DNA from 2 places in the Streptomyces sp. E11-3 genome. Region 2 is predicted to be linked to the other one. Evidence: riboswitches for the same ligand, from Rfam matches in the RefSeq annotation. Region 2 holds a riboswitch; the other holds the start of a gene.

Region 1 (10,355 bases), on a different contig from region 2:
TGGGCGCCCGAGTGCGGCTGCACATTGGCGTGCTCGGCGCCGAACAGCGCCTTGATGCGGTCGATGGCGATCTGCTCGACCACGTCGACGTGCTCACAGCCGCCGTAGTAGCGGCGGCCGGGGTAGCCCTCGGCGTACTTGTTGGTCAGGACCGAGCCCTGGGCCTCCATGACCGCGACCGGAGCGAAGTTCTCCGAGGCGATCATCTCGAGGGTGGACTGCTGGCGGTCCAGCTCGGCGTCGACCGCGGCGGCGATGTCCGGGTCGAGCTCGTGCAGGGGCGTGTTGAGAACAGACATGGGCCTACGTCCTTGGATGCTCAGGAGCCGGAGAACTCGGTGTACTCGTCCGCGGAGAGCAGGTCCTTCGGCTCCTCCGTGACGCGCACCTTGAACAGCCAACCGCCCTCGAACGGGGCGGAGTTGACCAGTGCGGGGTCGTCCACGACATCCTGGTTGGCCTCGGTGACCTCACCGGTGACCGGCGAGTAGAGGTCGCTGACCGACTTGGTGGACTCCAGCTCACCGCAGGTCTCGCCCGCGGTGACGGTGTCCCCGACCTCGGGGAGCTGGACGAAGACGACGTCACCGAGCGCGTTGGCCGCGTGCTCCGTGATGCCGACCGTCGATACGCCGTCCTCGGCGACCGACAGCCACTCGTGCTCCTTGCTGTAGCGCAGCTGCTGGGGGTTGCTCATGGCCTGAATTCTCCTGTACGCGGGGGAGTGATGGTGAACGAGGTACTCAAGAGGTACCCAAGGTGAACGACGCGACGGACGTGGTCAGACGTGACGCGGTCGGACGGGACGTGCGATGCGTCACTTCTGGCGCTTGTAGAACGGCAGCGCGACGACCTCGTACGGCTCCGCCTTGCCACGGATGTCCACGCCGACCCCGGCCGTACCGGGCGCGGCGTGCGCGGCGTCCACGTACGCCATCGCGATCGGCTTGCCGAGCGTCGGGGACGGCGCACCGGAGGTGACCTCGCCGATCACCGTGCCGTCGGCGGCGACCACCGGGTATCCGGCGCGCGGCACCCGGCGGCCATCGGCGACCAGCCCGACCAGCTTGCGCGGCGGCGCGGTCTCGGCCTTGGCGGCGGCAGCGGTCAGCGCGTCATGGCCGACGAAGTCGTCTCCGTGCGAGGTCTTCTCGAACTTCACGACCCGGCCCAGGCCCGCGTCGAACGGCGTCAGGGCGGTGGTCAGCTCGTGCCCGTACAGCGGCATGCCCGCCTCCAGGCGCAGCGTGTCCCGGCAGGAAAGACCACAGGGGATCAGCCCGGCCGAAGACCCCGCCTCGGTCAGCGCCTGCCACAGCTTCTCGGCGTCGGCGGGCGCCACGAACAGCTCGAAGCCGTCCTCGCCGGTGTAGCCGGTGCGGGCGATCAGGGCCTGCACCCCGGCGACCGTGCCCGGCAGGCCCGCGTAGTACTTCAGGCCGTCCAGGTCGGCGTCGGTGACCGACTTCAGGATGCCGGGGGACTCCGGACCCTGTACGGCGATCAGCGCGTACGCGTCCCGGTCGTCCCGTACGGCGGCGTCGAAGCCCTCGGCACGGGCGGTGAGGGCGTCCAGGACGACCTGGGCGTTGCCCGCGTTCGCGACGACCATGTACTCGGTGTCGGCCAGGCGGTAGACGATCAGGTCGTCGACGATCCCGCCGTCCTCCTGGCAGATCATCGTGTAGCGGGCGCGGCCGGTGCCGACCGAGCCGATGTTCCCGACCAGGGCGTAGTTCAGCAGGTCGGCGGCCTGCGGCCCGGTGACCGTGATCTCGCCCATGTGCGAGAGGTCGAAGAGACCGGCCTTGGTGCGTACGGCGTTGTGCTCGTCGCGCTCACTGGCGTACCGCAGCGGCATGTCCCAGCCCGCGAAGTCGGTCATGGTCGCGCCCAGCGACCTGTGCAGGGCGTCGAGTGCGGTGAGACGGGGGGCGTTGCTCATCGTTAGGGCTCCCAGGGCATGACTGGCGAGGACGAAATCCTCCCCATCTGTCATCAAAACCTGAGAGGTTCGCCCCGGCCACACGGACGCGTGGACTGGGCTTGCACCTTGGGTGGAGCCGGACCAGGAACGGACCGACCCGCTTTTCAGAGTTGCCTCGTCCGCGCGGTACGGGGCCTGAGAGATTCAAGGGAGGGTCTTGCTCCTTCGGCGCCCCGGCCGGTCAAGGCCAGGAACTCTCCCGCGCGGATTCAAGCGGCCGGTATGCAGTTAGCGCGCACATCATTGCACGTCCCGCCCCGGCTCGTCCCGGCCCGGCGTAAGGTCTATGCGCGCCTAGGGTCTGTCCGCCGGACAGGCCCTAGGCGCGCAGACGGAGCAGTGGCGAGCAGGCAGGTTGCAGATGGACATTCCGGCGCAGGGCGCAGACGGAGCAGCGGGCGCGTACGGCCTTCCGTATGAGGGATGGCCGGGCAACGAGCTCGAAGAGGTACTCGCGGCGTCGGTCGGCGCCGAACCTTCACCCTCCGTGGCCGGCCGTATCGTCGAGGTGCTCGGCCGCAGCCGGCTCTGGGTGCCGCTGCCCAAGGGCGGCGGCCCGGACAGCCCCGACCTCGACCTGCCCATGGTGGAGCTCGGCGGCGCCGCCTACGTGCCGGTCTTCAGCTCGGAGCAGCAGTTCAAGCAGGTGGTCGGCGAGCACATGGCGTACACCGTGGCGCCCGCCGTCGAGTTCGCCCGCGGCCTGCCCCCGCGGCTCGGGATCGCCGTGAACCCGGACGGCGCCGTCGGTATCCCGGTGCCGCCCGCGGCGGTGGCCGAACTGTGCCGGGTCGGGCGCACCCCGCTGGACGGCCCCACCAGCGGCGGCCGGGTCCGCCTCTTCGAGCCGGACTGGCAGGTCGACCCGGTGGACTTCCTGTCCGTGGCGGCGGAGGAATTCGCGGCCACGGGCGTGGTGCGCACCGCGCGCCGGTGCCTGGCGAGCATCGAGGGCGCCGACCCGGTGATGTTCGTCGGCGTGGAGGTCTCGCAGTGGGACGGGCCCGCCCGTAACCTCCCCATGGACGCACTCGGCCGCGCACTGGGCCGGGTCCCGGTGGCCTGGCCGGTGAACCTGGTACTGCTCGACGTGGCCCAGGACCCCGTCGGCGACTGGATGCTCGACAAGGTGCGGCCCTTCTACAACCGGGAGCACTGAGCCGCTGTCGGTGCGGCCGCATAAGCTGGTTTCATAACCCGGGTCACCCCGGGACGGGGAGAAGCGGCAATGGTGTACGGGACTGTGGCAAAAGGGGGCCGGTCGACGGTGAGCGCGTCGGGCGCGGCTGCGGCCGGGCAGATCGAGCACATGCTGCGCCAGGTGACACCCGGGCGCTACGACGCGTACGAGGCGCTGCTGCGGGCGCTCGCCGACCCCGCGTCCGGGCAGGTCTGGATGCTGCTCTGGCACGGCCAGGCCGGATCGCCCGACGCCCAGTACGGAAACATGGAGGTCGACGGCGTCGGATACGCCCCCTGTGTCACCTCCGCACAGGAGCTCGCCGCCTCCGGCTGGAACCGCGCGCACGAGGTCATCAGCGGCCTCGACGCCGCCCGCGCCCTCTACCCGGACCACTTCGGCCTCTGGCTCAATCCGCACGCCCCGGGCGGCGGCGTCGGCATCCCCTGGCCCGATCTGCGCCGTATCGCGGCCGGCCTGGACCGGCAGCCCGCGGGCCCGCTGCGGCTGTCCGAGCCGACCATCGACCTGCCGCAGTTCTACGCCCAGCTCAGCCAGCACGCCCACCGCACCCCCGCGGTCCGTTCACTGCGCCGCGCCTGGGTACAGCCCGCGCTCGGCCAGCCGTATCTGGCCATCGGGCTCGATGTATACGACACCACCCCCGCGTCGGTGGACTCGGTGCGCGCGATGATGCAGAAGTCGATCGTGGCGGTCCCGGACGGGCTGCCGGTGTCGACCGTCGCGATGTCGGACACGTACGACCCGGTGGTGATGTGGCTGCGGGCGAGCACCCGCCCGTTCTACGACCGCGAGGCGCACGCTCCGGCGCCGGCTCCCGCGGGGTACGGCTATCCGCCCGCGGCGCCCAGTACTTACTGAACCCTCATCGCACCGCGCGTGGCTTATGGGCGCCATGTCCCTTGCGCGTCCGGTTTGTTGGTCTCCTGGGTCTCAGATGGATATCACCGCTATGCGGACCGTTCACCATCGTGAGCGGTGACTGTATGGTGCGGCGAAGTTGACTATCTCTCGGCTCAGCCGATCACTGGGGAAACCATGCGAATACTCAGAACAGGTGCCGCGCGTGCGGTCACGGTGGCCCTCGCGGTCGCTGTGGTCGCCACTGGATGCTCCAGTGAGCGTGACAAGGACGGCGGCGAGGGCAAGAAGGGCGGCGACACCTTCGTCTTCGGAGCGGCCGGTGACCCGAGCTCGCTCGACCCGGCGCTGTCGTCCGACGGCGAGACGTTCCGCGTCACCCGCCAGGCCTTCGAGGCCCTCATCGAACACGAGCCGGGCGGCACGGAGTTGGTCGGCGGTCTCGCCGAGAAGTGGTCGTCCAACGACGCGGCGACCGAGTGGACGTTCAACCTCCGCAAGGGCGTGAAGTTCCACGACGGTGAGAAGCTCACCGCCGAAGCGGTCTGCAAGAACTACGACTTCTGGTTCAACAAGACCGGCTCGGACCAGAACGCCGACCTCGCGTACTACTGGCGGGCCATCATGGGTGGCTTCGCCAAGAACGAGGACAAGGACACCCCGGAAGCGAACTACGACGGCTGCACCGCCAAGGACGACCTCACGGCCGTCATCAAGGTGAAGGAAGCCACCGCGAACCTGCCCGGCGGCTTCTCGCTGCAGGCGCTGGCCATCCACTCCCCGAAGTCGGTCGAGGCGTACGAGAAGCAGGGCGCCACCGGCGAGGGCGACGCGATCAAGCGTCCCGAGTACAGCCAGAAGGCCGGCGTCGTCGCGGGTACCGGACCCTTCAAGATCTCGACCTGGAACAAGGGCAACAAGGAAATCACCCTTGAGCGCTTCGACGACTACTGGGGCGACAAGGCCGGTGTCGAGAAGCTGGTCTTCCGCACCATCGACACCGAAGAGGGCCGCCGCCAGGCGCTCCAGGCCGGCGACATCCACGGCTACGACCTGGTCGCGCCCGCCGATGTCGAGACGCTGAGCAAGGGCGGCTTCCAGACGCCCGTCCGTGACGTCTTCAACATCTTCTACATGGGCTTCACCCAGGACAGCAAGGGTGCCGGGCCGCTGAAGAAGAAGGAGGTCCGGCAGGCGATCGCGCACGCGATCGACCGGAAGAACATCGTCGACACCCAGCTGCCCGAGGGCGGTGTGGTGGCCACCCAGTTCATGCCGGACACCGTGGCCGGGTACTCGGACAAGGTCACCACGTACGACTACGACGTGAAGAAGGCCAAGCAGCTGCTCGCCGACGCCGGTGAGAAGAACCCGACGATCGAGTTCTGCTACCCGACCGAGGTCACCCGCCCGTACATGCCTGCCCCGGCCGACATGTACGAGCTGATGAAGGCCGACCTGGAGAAGGCCGGCATCAAGGTCAAGCCGCGTGCCATGAAGTGGAACCCGGACTACGTCAACGCCGTCACCACGGGTGAGTGCCCGATGTACCTGTTCGGCTGGACCGGTGACTTCAACGACGGCTACAACTTCATCGGCACCTGGTTCGACAGCTTCGACCCGCAGTGGGGCTTCAAGAACGACAAGGTCTTCGGCGCCCTGAAGAAGGCCTCCGCGGAGCCCGACGCCACCAAGCGCACCGAGCTCTACAAGGCGGCCAACGAGATCGTCATGGACTACATCCCGGGCGTCCCGATCTCCTCGTCCCCGCCCACCATCGCGTTCGCCAAGAACGTGAACCCGCCGAAGACCTCGCCGCTCACGCAGGAGAACTTCGGCGAGATCACCTTCAAGTAGTAAGAACCACACGTACCACCCGACCAGCGCGCGTCCGTCCGGCCCCGGCCATCCCGGCGGCCGGGCGGACGCGCTGCTTAGAGTGAGAAAGGGGCATGCGGGGTGCTGCGACTCGTCGTACGAAGACTGCTACAGCTGATACCCACCCTGCTGGGCCTGTCGGTCCTGCTGTTCGTCTGGCTGAACCGGCTTCCCGGAGGGCCGGCGGCGGCCCTGCTGGGGGAGCGGGCGTCGGCGGAGGACGTACGGCAGATCGAAGCCGCGCTGGGGCTCGATCAGCCCTGGTACGTCCAGTACGGCCGCTTCCTGAAGCGGTTGGTCCAACTCGATCTGGGCACCTCGACCCAGACCGGCCAGCCGGTGTGGGACGAGTTCGTCCTGCGCTTCCCGGCGACCGTCGAACTCGGCATCACCGCCATCCTGCTCGCCGTGGCCGTGGGTGTGCCGCTCGGCTACTTCGCCGCCCGGCGGCGCGGCGGCTGGCTCGACGTGGCCGCGGTCTCCGGATCGCTGCTCGGCATCTGCATCCCGGTCTTCTTCCTGGCCTTCCTGCTGCGCGCCGTCTTCGCCGTCGAACTGGGCTGGTTCCCCAGCTTCGGCCGCCAGTCCACCGGTATCAACGCCACCGAGGTGACCGGCTTCTTCGTCCTTGACGGCGTCCTCACCGGGGAGTTCGACGCGTCCTGGGACGCGATCACCCACCTGGTGCTGCCCGCCGTGGCCCTGGCCTCGATCCCGCTCGCCGTGATCGTCCGGATGACCCGCGCCAGCGTCCTGGAGGTGCTCGGCGAGGACTACGTCCGCACCGCCGAGTCCAAGGGCCTGCACCAGCGCGTCGTACGCGGCCGCCATGTGCTGCGCAACGCGCTGCTGCCCGTGGTCACCGCGGTCGGCCTGCTCACCGGAGCCCTGCTGTCGGGCGCGGTGCTCACCGAGTCGGTGTTCGCCTTCGGCGGTATCGGCTCGTTCCTCAAGCGTGCCATCGACGGTCGTGACTACCCCGTGCTGGTGGGCTTCATCCTGTTCATCGCGCTGGTCTTCGTCATCATCAACCTGCTCGTCGACCTGGCCTACAGCCTCATCGATCCGAGAGTGCGGGTGCATTGATGAGCACCAAGACCGACAAGATAGACCGGCTCGCCGAACTCACCGCCCAGAACGAGACCAGCACGGGCAACAGCCTCTGGGTCGAGGCGATGCGGCGGCTCAAGGCCAGCAAGATGGCCCTCATCGGCGCCGTGATCATCGGCATGTTCGTGATCCTCGCCGTCGTCGGCCCCTGGGTCGCCCCGCATGACCCCACCGCCCAGCTCTGGCGCGGTGAAGTCCGTACCAACCAGGGCATTTTCGTCGGCATGCGCGCCGAGAACTGGTTCGGCCTGGACCACCTGGCCCGCGACGAGTTCTCCCGGATTCTGGTCGGCGCCCGGCAGACGCTCCTGGTCGGTGTCGTCTCCACCGTGATCGGCCTGACCATCGGCGTCCTGATCGGCACCGTGTCCGGCGCCGCCGCCACACTCGGCGGCAAGGCCGGCGGCCGTATCGACTCCGTCATCATGCGCTTCATCGACATGATGCTGGCGCTGCCCTCGCTGCTGCTCGCGGTCAGCATCGCGGCGGTGCTCGGGCAGAGCCTCACCACCGTCATGATCGCCGTCGGTGTGGTGCAGATCCCGATCTTCGCCCGGCTGCTGCGCGGTTCGATGCTCGCCCAGGGCGGCTCCGACTACGTACTCGCCACCAGAGCGCTCGGGGTGCGCAGACGGCGTATCGTCCTCGCGCACATCGTGCCCAACTCGCTGAGCCCGGTGATCGTCCAGGTGACCCTGAGCCTGGCCACCGCCATCATCGAGGCCGCGGCACTGTCCTACCTGGGTCTCGGCAACCCGGACGCCGCCATCCCGGAGTGGGGTGTGATGCTCGCCCAGTCGCAGAAGTACTTCGACCAGGCGCCGATGCTCGCGGTCTACCCGGCGCTGGGCATCATCATCACGGCCCTGGGCTTCACCCTGCTCGGCGAGGCCATGCGCGAGGCGCTCGACCCGAAACTGCGGAGCTGATGACATGGCGTTGCTTTCTGTGGACGAACTGTCCATCACGTTCACCGGGCGTGGCCGTAGGGACGTCAAGGCCGTGTCCGGGGTGTCCTTCGACGTCGACCAGGGCCAAGTGGTGGGCCTGGTCGGCGAGTCGGGCTGCGGCAAGAGCGTCACCTCGCTCGCGCTGATGGGTCTGCTGCCCGACCGCGGAGTACGGCTCGGGGGCCGGGCCGACTTCGACGGCAAGGATCTGCTCACCCTGAGCCAGAACCAGATGCGCGACCTGCGGGGCTCGCAGATCGCCATGATCTTCCAGGACCCGCTGTCCTCGCTGAACCCGGTCGTCCCGATCGGCGTCCAGGTGACCGAGATCCTCTCCCGGCACCGGGGGCTCAAGGGCGACGCGGCCCGCAAGGAAGCCGCGAACCTGCTGGACCGCGTCGGCATCCCCGACCCGACCAGGCGGCTCAAGGAGTATCCGCACCAGCTCTCCGGCGGTATGCGCCAGCGTGCGCTGATCGCGATGGCCGTCGCCTGCGCGCCGCGCCTGCTGATCGCCGACGAGCCGACCACCGCACTCGACGTGACGATCCAGGCGCAGATCCTGGAGCTCCTCAAGGAACTCGTCGACGAGGAGGGCACCGCACTGCTGATGATCACCCACGACCTCGGGGTGGTCGCCGGACTGTGCGACCAGGTCAACGTCCTGTACGCGGGCAAGGTGGTGGAGTCGGCCGGACGGCACGCGCTGTTCGAGTCGCCCACGCACCCGTACGCGCACGGGCTGCTCGGCTCGATCCCGCGCCTGGACGCGCCACGCGGTGAGCCGCTCAAGCCGATCCGGGGCTCCATCAACGACCGGATCGACTGGGCCGACGGCTGCGCCTTCGCGCCCCGCTGCGACTACTACACGCTGGACTGCCTCAGCGGAGCCGTCGAGCTGACCGAACCACGGGTGCCCGCCCACCATGTGCGGTGCGTCAACCCCGTACTGCCCAAGGGCGCCGCGGCCGCCGAGTCCGTGCCTACCGTGTCCACCGTAGACGTAGAGAAGACGGAGGCCCCCTCATGAGTCTGCTCGAACTCAACGGCGTGAAGGTCCACTTCCCGGTCAAGAAGGGCGTCTTCTTCGACCGTACGGTCGGCCATGTGTACGCGGTCGACGGCGTCTCGCTCTCGGTCGAGGCGGGCCAGACGTACGGCCTGGTCGGCGAGTCCGGCTGCGGCAAGACGACGCTGGGCCGGTCCATCCTGCGGCTGGTCGACATCACCGACGGTGAGGTCGTCTTCGACGGGACCGACCTGGCCAAGCTCCCGGCGGAGGAGATGCGCAAGCACCGGCGGCGGCTGCAGATGGTGTTCCAGGACCCGCTGGGCAGCCTGGACCCGCGGCAGAACATCGAGTCGACGCTCTCCGAGGGCATGGAGGCCCATGGCATCGGCGCCGACAAGGAGGAGCGGCGGGAGCGCATCCTGCGCATCCTCGACAAGGTCGGCCTGCCCGAGAACGCCCTGTCGCGCTACCCGCACGAGTTCTCCGGCGGTCAGCGTCAGCGCATCGGCATCGCCCGGGCGCTGGCCCTGGAGCCCGACGTGATCATCTGCGACGAGCCGGTCTCCGCGCTCGACGTGTCCATCCAGGCGCAGGTGGTCAACCTCCTGGAGGAGCTCCAGAACGAGCTGGGCCTGACCTATGTGGTCATCGCCCACGACCTCGCCGTGGTGCGGCACATCTCCGATGTCATCGGGGTGATGTACCTGGGTTCGCTGGTGGAGGAGGCGCCCAGCGACGCGCTGTACGCGGAGCCGAAGCACCCGTACACCAAGGCCCTGATGTCGGCCGTGCCGATCCCGGACCCGGTGGTCGAGGAGAACCGGGAGCGGATTCTGCTCGAGGGCGACCTGCCGTCGCCGTCCAACCCGCCCGCCGGCTGCCGCTTCCACACGCGGTGCCCGTGGAAGCAGGACACGCTGTGCGACACCGAGCGCCCGGCGCTCACCGACCTCGGCGACGGACACAAGGTGGCCTGCCACTACGCCGCCGAGATCGCGGCCGGGACCGTGGTGCGGGCCGGTGAGGCGGCCGTCGAGGACGACGCCGAGGAAGGCAAGGAACCGGCTGGCGTGGTCGCTCCCTGAGCCTCCCGCTTCAGCCGGGACCGGGAGGTCCTGGAACACCCGGCACAATTGCCGGGTGTTCCAGGACCTCACCGACCTCTTCTCGCCCTCCGTCCAGCACGGACTCGACCTCGCCGGGATCTTCGTCTTCGCGATCTCCGGCGCACTGCTCGCCGTACGCAAGAACTACGACGTCTTCGGCATCGCGGTGCTGGCCGAGGTCACCGCGCTGGGCGGGGGGCTCTTCCGTGACGTGGTCATCGGGGCGGTGCCGCCGGCCGCGTTCACGGAG
Region 2 (8,447 bases):
CTTGCGACGGGCGAATCGTCCTGACTACGCTCGGTCGTCTTCCCAGTGAGGCGGGGGTGGATGGGGGCGGTGAGTCCTGCGCGGGACGTTGCGGGGGGTCGGCGCACCAGAAGAGTGCCGCGTGGTGGAAACTGTCCGGTGGATGCGGACGTTGTGAAGGTGTCCGGGTCGACCGGTGTGTGCAATCAGGGTTCGTCCTGCCCCACGGGCGGGTCTGTTTCGGTCAAGGGGAATCGCCCGTGAAGTTGTTTGCGAAGTTGTTCGGCAAGAGCGCACGCGAAGACGGCGGCAATGCTGCCCGGCACCGCGCACCGCGCAATGCGGAGGCCGAGGAGCAGGGGGCGGAGCGCCCGCTGTTCCGTGATGAGGTCAATGGGCCAGGCGGTGGCATTTCGGGCGGTCAGGGTGCATCTTCTGTTGACCCTGCCGCGTCCGGCCGCATAGGTTTCGGAGAACCGTCACCCTCAAGTACGGGTGGAGGGTTGACCTCCGACCCTTACGCATCCCATGCCCCCGCGGGGCAGCCGCGGCAGGAGGATCCATCCATGTCCGCCTTGGTGTGTACGAGGTGCGGAAACCGCAACGCCGAGGCCAGCCGGTTCTGCTCCAACTGTGGAGCGCCGCTGCGCGCCGGAGCGGCGGCTGAGCGGCCTTCGGAGACGACGTCCACGATCTCCATCTCGGGCCTTGAGGCCTATGAGGCGGAGGCCACCGGGCAGACCCTGATCCCCACGCTCTCGCCGGAGGCCCAAGCGGCCGTGGACGCGCTGCCGCTCGGCTCCGCGCTGCTGGTGGTCCGTCGCGGTCCGAACTCCGGCAGCCGGTTCCTGCTGGACGGCGAGCTGACCACCGCGGGGCGTCATCCGCAGAGTGACATCTTCCTGGACGACGTGACTGTGTCGCGTCGCCATGTGGAGTTCCGCCGCGGCGCCGACGGTGTGTTCACCGTCGCCGACGTCGGCAGCCTCAACGGCACGTACGTCAACCGTGAGCGGATCGACTCGGTCGCCCTCTCCAACGGTGACGAGGTGCAGATCGGCAAGTACCGGCTGGTCTTCTACGCGAGCCAGCGGGGCATCTGACCCTCCCCCAGACTCTGTCCGGGGGACCCCCCCAGGGAAGGTCCATGCTTCACACACCGAGGGGCGGTGCCGGCGACGGCACCGCCACCGCGGACGGTCGGCTGGTGAGCATCGGCACGGTGCTGAACCTGCTGCGCGACGAATTCCCCGAGGTCTCCATCTCCAAGATTCGCTTCCTGGAGTCCGAGGGGCTGGTCGAACCGCAGCGCACACCGTCCGGGTACCGGAAATTCAGCCCTGAGGACGTCGAGCGGCTCGCTCAGGTCTTGAGAATGCAGCGTGACCACTATCTGCCGCTGAAGGTGATCCGGGAGCACCTGGACGCGCTGGAGCGCGGAGAGCAGGCTCCGCTGCCCTCTGTGGGGCAGCAGAGCGCGCCGTACGGCCCGGGCGAGGAGGCCTACGGGGCCGACGCCCAGGTGGTCGCCCGGGTCGGCAGAGCCGAGCTCCTGGCGGCGGCGCAGGTCAGCGAACGGGAACTCGACGAGTGGGAGGCCTACGGCCTCATCACGCCCCTGGCCGACGGCGGGTACGACATCGAGGCCGTGCAGATCGCCAAACTCGTCGCCGAGCTCGGAAGTTTTGGCATCGAACCGCGGCATCTGCGCGCCATGAAAGGCTCGGCCGAGCGGGAGGCCGGACTGGTCGACCAGGTCGTGTCGCCGCTGCGCCGACACCGTAATCCGCAGACCAGGGCCCATGCGGAGGCCCGCGTCCAGGAGCTCGCGGGGCTCACCGCCAGGCTGCACGCGGCGCTCGTACAGACCGCGCTCAGGGCCCGCCCGTACTGACCGGGAACGTGCCCGACTACCCAAACCTGCCAGGCACGTCCTAGGGTTGCTGTGTGAATGAGCTCGACGTTGTCGGTGTCCGGGTCGAAATGCCCTCCAACCAACCGATCGTGCTCCTGCGTGAAGTGGGAGGCGATCGGTACCTCCCCATCTGGATCGGGCCTGGGGAGGCGACCGCTATCGCCTTCGCCCAGCAGGGCATGGCGCCCGCCCGTCCGCTGACGCACGACCTGTTCAAGGACGTGCTCGAGGCCGTTGGCCAGGAGCTGACCGAAGTACGGATCACGGATCTGCGAGAGGGCGTCTTCTACGCGGAACTGGTGTTCGCCAGCGGGGTCGAGGTCAGCGCGCGTCCCTCGGACGCCATAGCGCTGGCCCTGCGCACCGGTACGCCCATCTACGGCAGTGACGGGGTGCTCGACGACGCGGGGATCGCCATCCCGGACGAGCAGGAAGACGAGGTGGAGAAGTTCCGCGAGTTCCTCGACCAGATCTCGCCTGAGGACTTCGGTACGAACAGTCAGTGAGCTGTTCCGGCGCGCTGTCGGACCATTCGGCTAGCCTTTCCCTACTGGGGGGTAGGGGAAACCACTCTCGGGGTGATTATCACTCGGCGTGCCGAGTGTGGCGTTCGTTGACGCGTCCCTGGGTACTCCCTACCGTCGTGAAGGCAGGTCAAGGACGGAGGTCGGCGTGAGAAGCAGCGGCGACGGTACGGCGGCTGGCGGTCCGTATCCGCTCCACAGCGGTGCGGCCGGTCACTCCTCGCAGCGGCCGACGGTGGTGGTCGGGGGCGACGGCGCGACGTCCGACGAGGTGGGTTACCGAGGGCCGACGGCATGCGCTGCCGCCGGGATCACCTACCGACAGCTGGACTACTGGGCCCGTACGGGGCTGGTCGAGCCGAGTGTCCGGCCCGCGAGCGGATCGGGGACCCAGCGGCTCTACGGCTTCCGGGACGTGGTCCTCCTGAAGATCGTGAAGCGCTTCCTGGACACCGGGGTGTCCCTCCAGAACATCCGGACGACCGTCCAGCACCTGCGGGACCGCGGGTCCGGGGATCTGGCGCGTATGACGCTGATGTGCGACGGCGCGACCGTCTACGAGTGCTCCTCGCCCGACGAGGTCGTGGATCTGCTCCAGGGCGGCCAGGGCGTCTTCGGGATCGCGGTGGGCGTGGTGTGGCGGGACGTCGAGGCGGCGCTTTCGCAGCTGCACGGCGAGCGCGTGGACACCGGCGAGACACTGATCGGCCACAACCCCGGTGATGAGCTGGCGCGGCGCCGCAACCGCGCCGGATGACACCTGGGATCACCGCGTTGTCAGTGGCGTAGGGCAGCATCGGTGGTGTGAGATCGGCGCCCACCATTCTGCATCTGGACATGGATGCGTTCTTCGCCGCCGCGGAGCAGGCGGCGAAGCCGAGCCTGCGCGGAAAGGCCGTCATCGTGGGCGGGCTCGGGCCGCGCGGGGTGGTCGCCACGGCCTCTTACGAAGCGCGCCGCTTCGGCGTGCACTCGGCGATGCCGATGGGGCAGGCGCGCAGGCTGGCGCCTAACGCTGCCTATCTGGTGCCCCGCTTCGGGGTGTACCGCGCCATCAGCGAGCAGGTCATGGGGCTGCTGCACGAGCTTTCGCCGCTGGTGGAGCCGCTCAGCCTGGACGAGGCCTTCGTCGACCTCGCGGCCGGTGAGGTGGCCTGGGACGAGGCTTCGGCGCGGGCGGTGGGGGAGCGGCTGCGCGCCGACATACGGGCGGTCACGGGGCTGACCGGGTCCGTGGGGCTCGCCGCGTCCAAGATGCTGGCCAAGATCGCGTCGGAGCGGGCCAAGCCCGACGGCCTGGTGCTGATCACGCCGGGCACGGAGCGTGCGCTGCTCGGGCCGCTGCCGGTACGCACGCTGCCGGGGGTCGGGCCGGTGACCGGGGACCATCTGCGGAGGGCCGGGATCACCACGGTCGAGGAGATCGCCGAGGCCGGTGCGGACGAGCTCGTACGGCTGCTGGGGAAGGCGCACGGCGGCCAGCTGTACGCGATGGCCCTGGCGCATGACGAGCGGCCTGTGGTGGCCGAGCGGGACACGAAGTCGGTGTCGGTCGAGGACACCTACGACGTGGACATCCACGACCGGGTGCGGGTGCGGCTTGAGGTGGGGCGGCTGGCCGAGCGGTGTGTGCAGCGGCTGCGGGCGTCCGGGCACTCCGGGCGGACTGTCGTGCTCAAGGTCCGGCGCTACGACTTCTCGACGCTCACCAGGTCCGAGACGCTCCGGGGGCCCACGGACGACCCGGTCGTGATCCGGGAGGCGGCGGGCAGGTTGCTTGAGTCCGTGGACACCACGGGTGGGGTGCGGCTGCTGGGGGTGGGGGTCACGGGACTGGCCGACTTCACGCAGGAGGATCTCTTCGCGCAGGCGCAGGCGCAGGTAGAGGCGGCTGCGCAGGGCGAGCGGGTGCTGGAAGGGGGTGTCCTTGCGGCCGCCGATGAGGCGCTGCTGGATGAGGCGGGGGAGCCGGGAGAGGCGGTGGAGGGCGCGCGGGGTGAGCCCGAGCCGACGGAGCGGCGGTGGCTCGCCGGGCACGATGTGCGGCATGCCGAGTACGGCGCGGGGTGGGTGCAGGGCAGCGGGCTCGGGCGAGTGACGGTGCGGTTCGAGACCCCGTGGTCCCGTCCGGGGCGGGTGCGTACGTTCCGTACCGACGACTCCGACCTGGAAGCGGCAGAGGCGCTGCCGCTCGTGCCTGACGGTTGCGTGCCGGAGGCGGGCGAGGTGTCCCCGCTCGTGCCCGAAGGCGCTGGTCAGGAGTCGTCGGAGCCGGCGAGTCGGCCGAAGTCCCGGTCGGGCCGAGGGGTGTCGGGCGGAGGGTGTTCGGGGGGAGGGTCGCCGGAGGAGGTGACGTCCAGTCCGTAGTGGTGGTAGAGCTGCAGCTCCTGCTCGGGTGACAGGTGGCGGCCGACCCCGAAGTCGGGGGCGTCCTTGATGAGTGCGCGCTCGAACGGGACGCGCAGTGTGCCCTGGACCAGTTCGCTGGGTTCCAGGGGGACGAAGGCGTCCCTGCTGAACAGGCCGGTCCGTATGGCCGCCCACTCGGGTGCGCCGGTGGCGTCGTCGAGGTAGACCTCGTCCACCGTGCCAAGCCTGCTGCCGTCCCGGTCGAACGCCTTGCGGCCGATCAGGCTCCGCGGATCGATATCGGTCTGCACGGTCCCTCCAAAAGGTCGCAACCCATCCGTAAAGTCTACAAAAGAGCACAATGTGGGTGACGGCCAGTCGGGGCCCGCTGGTCACCGTTCGGGACTCATGGCCAGGTGTCTGCGCTGGTAGGCTGGCAGACGGCTGCTGACCCCGTGCGGGAGAGCTCTCCGGTTACCACCGGAGGCGCCGAAGGAGCAACTCCTCCCCGGAATCTCTCAGGCCCCTGTACCGCACGGACGAGGTCACTCTGGAAAGCAGGGCGGGCGTCGACGGCATCCGCTCTCACCGACGGTGAAAGCCGGGTCGCACGGCGCGGACCGGTGAAACTCTCAGGTTGAGATGACAGAGGGGGAGGCCGTCCGGGTACCCGCGCCGTGGTACCTCTCGCAGGTCGCATTGACCAGGAGGCCTCCGTCATGACTGCCAACCGCATTCCGCTTTCCCAGCTGGAACGTGGCATCCCCTTCGAGCAACGCCACATCGGGCCGGACGCCGAGGCCCGGGCGAAGATGCTCGCCCAGGTCGGTTACGGCTCACTCGACGAGCTGACCGCGGCCGCGGTGCCGGAGGTCATCAAGTCCACCGAGGCGCTGCGGCTGCCCGCCGAGCGCACCGAGCCGGAGGTCCTGGCCGAGCTGCGCGCGTTCGCGGACCGCAACGACGTGCTCGCGCCGATGATCGGACTCGGCTACTACGGCACGTTCACGCCGCCCGTGATCCTGCGCAACGTGATGGAGAACCCGGCCTGGTACACCGCGTACACGCCGTACCAGCCGGAGATCTCGCAGGGTCGCCTCGAGGCGCTGCTGAACTTCCAGACCGTGGTGGCCGAGCTGACCGGGCTGCCCACGTCGGGGGCCTCGCTGCTCGACGAGGGCACCGCCGCGGCCGAGGCCATGGCGCTGTCCCGCCGGGTCGGCAAGGTCAAGAACGGCGTCTTCCTGATCGACGCCGACGCACTGCCGCAGACGATCGCCGTGATCGAGACCCGCGCCGAGCCGACCGGTGTCGAGGTCGTCGTCGCGGACCTGTCCCAGGGCATTCCGGCCGAGGTCGCCGAGCGCGGAGTGTTCGGCGTGCTGCTGCAGTACCCGGGTGCCTCGGGTGCCGTACGCGACCTGAAGCCCGTCATCGACCAGGCCCACGACCTGGGCGCGATCGTCACCGTCGCCGCCGACCTGCTGGCGCTGACCCTGCTCACCTCGCCCGGCGAGCTCGGCGCGGACATCGCGGTCGGTACGACCCAGCGCTTCGGTGTTCCGATGGGCTTCGGCGGTCCGCACGCCGGCTACATGGCCGTGCGCGAGAAGTTCGCCCGCAGCCTGCCGGGGCGGCTCGTCGGCGTCTCCGTCGACGTGGACGGCAACAAGGCCTACCGCCTGGCGCTGCAGACCCGCGAGCAGCACATCCGCCGGGAGAAGGCGACCAGCAACATCTGCACCGCCCAGGTGCTGCTCGCGGTGATGGCCGGGCTGTACGCGGTGTACCACGGCCCGCAGGGGCTCAAGGACATCGCCCGCCGCACCCACCGCTATGCCGCGATACTCGCCGCGGGCCTGAAGGCGGGCGGCGCCGAGGTCGTCCACGGCACGTACTTCGACACCGTGACGGTGCGCGCTGCGGGCAAGGCCGCCAGCATCGTCGCCGCGGCCCGCGAAGGCGGCGTCAACCTGCGCCAGGTGGACGGTGACCATGTATCCATCGCCTGCGACGAGACCACCACGCGCGCGCAGCTGGCGGCCGTGTGGGCGGCCTTCGGGGTCGACGCCGACATCGAGGCGCTCGATGAGACGGCCGCCGACGCGCTGCCCGAGTCGCTGCTGCGCGGCGACGCGTATCTGACCCACCCGGTCTTCCACCAGTACCGCTCCGAGACCGCGATGCTGCGCTACCTGCGCAAGCTCGCCGACCGGGACTACGCCCTGGACCGCGGCATGATCCCGCTGGGCTCCTGCACGATGAAGCTCAACGCGACCACCGAGATGGAGGCCGTCACCTGGCCCGAGTTCGGTGCGCTGCACCCCTTCGCGCCCGCCGAGCAGGCGCAGGGCTATCTCACGCTGATCCGTGAGCTCGAGGAGCAGCTCGCCGCCGTCACCGGGTACGACAAGGTGTCGCTGCAGCCGAACGCCGGGTCGCAGGGCGAGCTCGCGGGCCTGCTGGCGGTACGCGGCTACCACCGGGCCAACGGCGACACCCAGCGCACCGTCTGCCTCATCCCGTCGTCCGCGCACGGCACCAACGCCGCCAGCGCCGTGATGGCCGGGATGAAGGTCGTGGTGGTGAAGACCGCCGACGACGGCGAGATCGATGTCGAGGACCTGCGCGCCAAGATCGAGCAGTACCGCGACGAGCTGGCCGTTCTCATGATCACGTACCCGTCGACGCACGGCGTGTTCGAGGAGCATGTCGCGGACATCTGCGCCACGGTGCACGACGCCGGCGGCCAGGTGTACGTGGACGGCGCCAACCTCAACGCCCTGGTGGGCCTCGCCCAGCCGGGTCGCTTCGGCGGCGACGTCTCGCACCTCAACCTGCACAAGACCTTCTGCATCCCGCACGGCGGCGGCGGTCCCGGCGTCGGCCCGGTCGGCGTGCGGGCGCACCTGGCGCCGTACCTGCCCAACCACCCGCTGCAGCCCGCGGCCGGTCCGGAGACCGGTGTCGGTCCCGTCTCTGCGGCCCCCTGGGGCTCCGCCGGGATTCTGCCGATCTCGTGGGCGTACGTACGCCTCATGGGCGGGGAGGGGCTGAAGCGCGCCACCCAGGTCGCGGTGCTCGGGGCCAACTACATCGCCAAGCGCCTTGAGCCGCACTACCCGGTGCTCTACACCGGTCCCGGCGGTCTTGTCGCGCACGAGTGCATCATCGACCTGCGGCCGCTGACCAAGGCGACCGGCGTGAGCGTGGACGACGTCGCCAAGCGGCTCATCGACTACGGCTTCCACGCGCCGACCATGTCCTTCCCGGTGGCCGGGACGCTGATGATCGAGCCGACCGAGAGCGAGGACCTCGTCGAGCTCGACCGGTTCTGCGAGGCGATGATCGAGATCCGGGCCGAGATCGAGAAGGTCGGCTCGGGCGAGTGGCCCGCCGAGGACAACCCGCTGCGGAACGCTCCGCACACGGCGGCCGTGCTGGCGGGCGAGTGGGAGCACGCGTACGGGCGTGCGGAGGCCGTCTTCCCGGCCGGGGTCCAGGCCGCGGACAAGTACTGGCCGCCGGTGCGCCGGATCGACCAGGCGTACGGCGACCGCAACCTGGTGTGCTCCTGCCCGCCGATGGACGCGTACGACGAGTGACGGCTGACACCTGAGGCCTGACAGCTGACAGGTGGCGCTCATGCGCCGGGGCCGGTTCGGAGGTTTCCTCCGGGC

The links. Region 2 has a riboswitch for glycine ahead of gcvP (aminomethyl-transferring glycine dehydrogenase). Riboswitches for the same ligand answer to the same signal wherever they lie in the genome.
Region 1: linked by a shared signal. The riboswitch ahead of gcvT (glycine cleavage system aminomethyltransferase GcvT) and the one ahead of gcvP (aminomethyl-transferring glycine dehydrogenase) in region 2 are both predicted to bind glycine.

The regions. Positions count from the first base shown of each region.
Region 1 covers NZ_JAZGRL010000001.1:2,168,403-2,178,757, reverse strand. The annotation lists gene glyA (serine hydroxymethyltransferase) at 1-299, opposite strand, end outside; gene gcvH (glycine cleavage system protein GcvH) at 320-697, opposite strand; gene gcvT (glycine cleavage system aminomethyltransferase GcvT) at 818-1,945, opposite strand; glycine riboswitch at 2,102-2,199, opposite strand; gene U9R90_RS09730 (enhanced serine sensitivity protein SseB) at 2,349-3,146, shown strand; gene U9R90_RS09725 (enhanced serine sensitivity protein SseB C-terminal domain-containing protein) at 3,255-4,049, shown strand; gene U9R90_RS09720 (ABC transporter substrate-binding protein) at 4,227-5,906, shown strand; gene U9R90_RS09715 (ABC transporter permease) at 6,009-7,013, shown strand; gene U9R90_RS09710 (ABC transporter permease) at 7,013-7,966, shown strand; gene U9R90_RS09705 (ABC transporter ATP-binding protein) at 7,971-9,017, shown strand; gene U9R90_RS09700 (ABC transporter ATP-binding protein) at 9,014-10,084, shown strand; partial or broken gene U9R90_RS09695 (trimeric intracellular cation channel family protein) at 10,140-10,355, shown strand, end outside.
Region 2 covers NZ_JAZGRL010000002.1:540,418-548,864, reverse strand. The annotation lists gene U9R90_RS21270 (FHA domain-containing protein) at 180-1,082, shown strand; gene U9R90_RS21265 (MerR family transcriptional regulator) at 1,127-1,873, shown strand; gene U9R90_RS21260 (bifunctional nuclease family protein) at 1,927-2,400, shown strand; gene U9R90_RS21255 (MerR family transcriptional regulator) at 2,567-3,175, shown strand; gene U9R90_RS21250 (DNA polymerase IV) at 3,223-4,785, shown strand; gene U9R90_RS21245 (PRC-barrel domain-containing protein) at 4,674-5,078, opposite strand; glycine riboswitch at 5,216-5,311, shown strand; gene gcvP (aminomethyl-transferring glycine dehydrogenase) at 5,487-8,372, shown strand.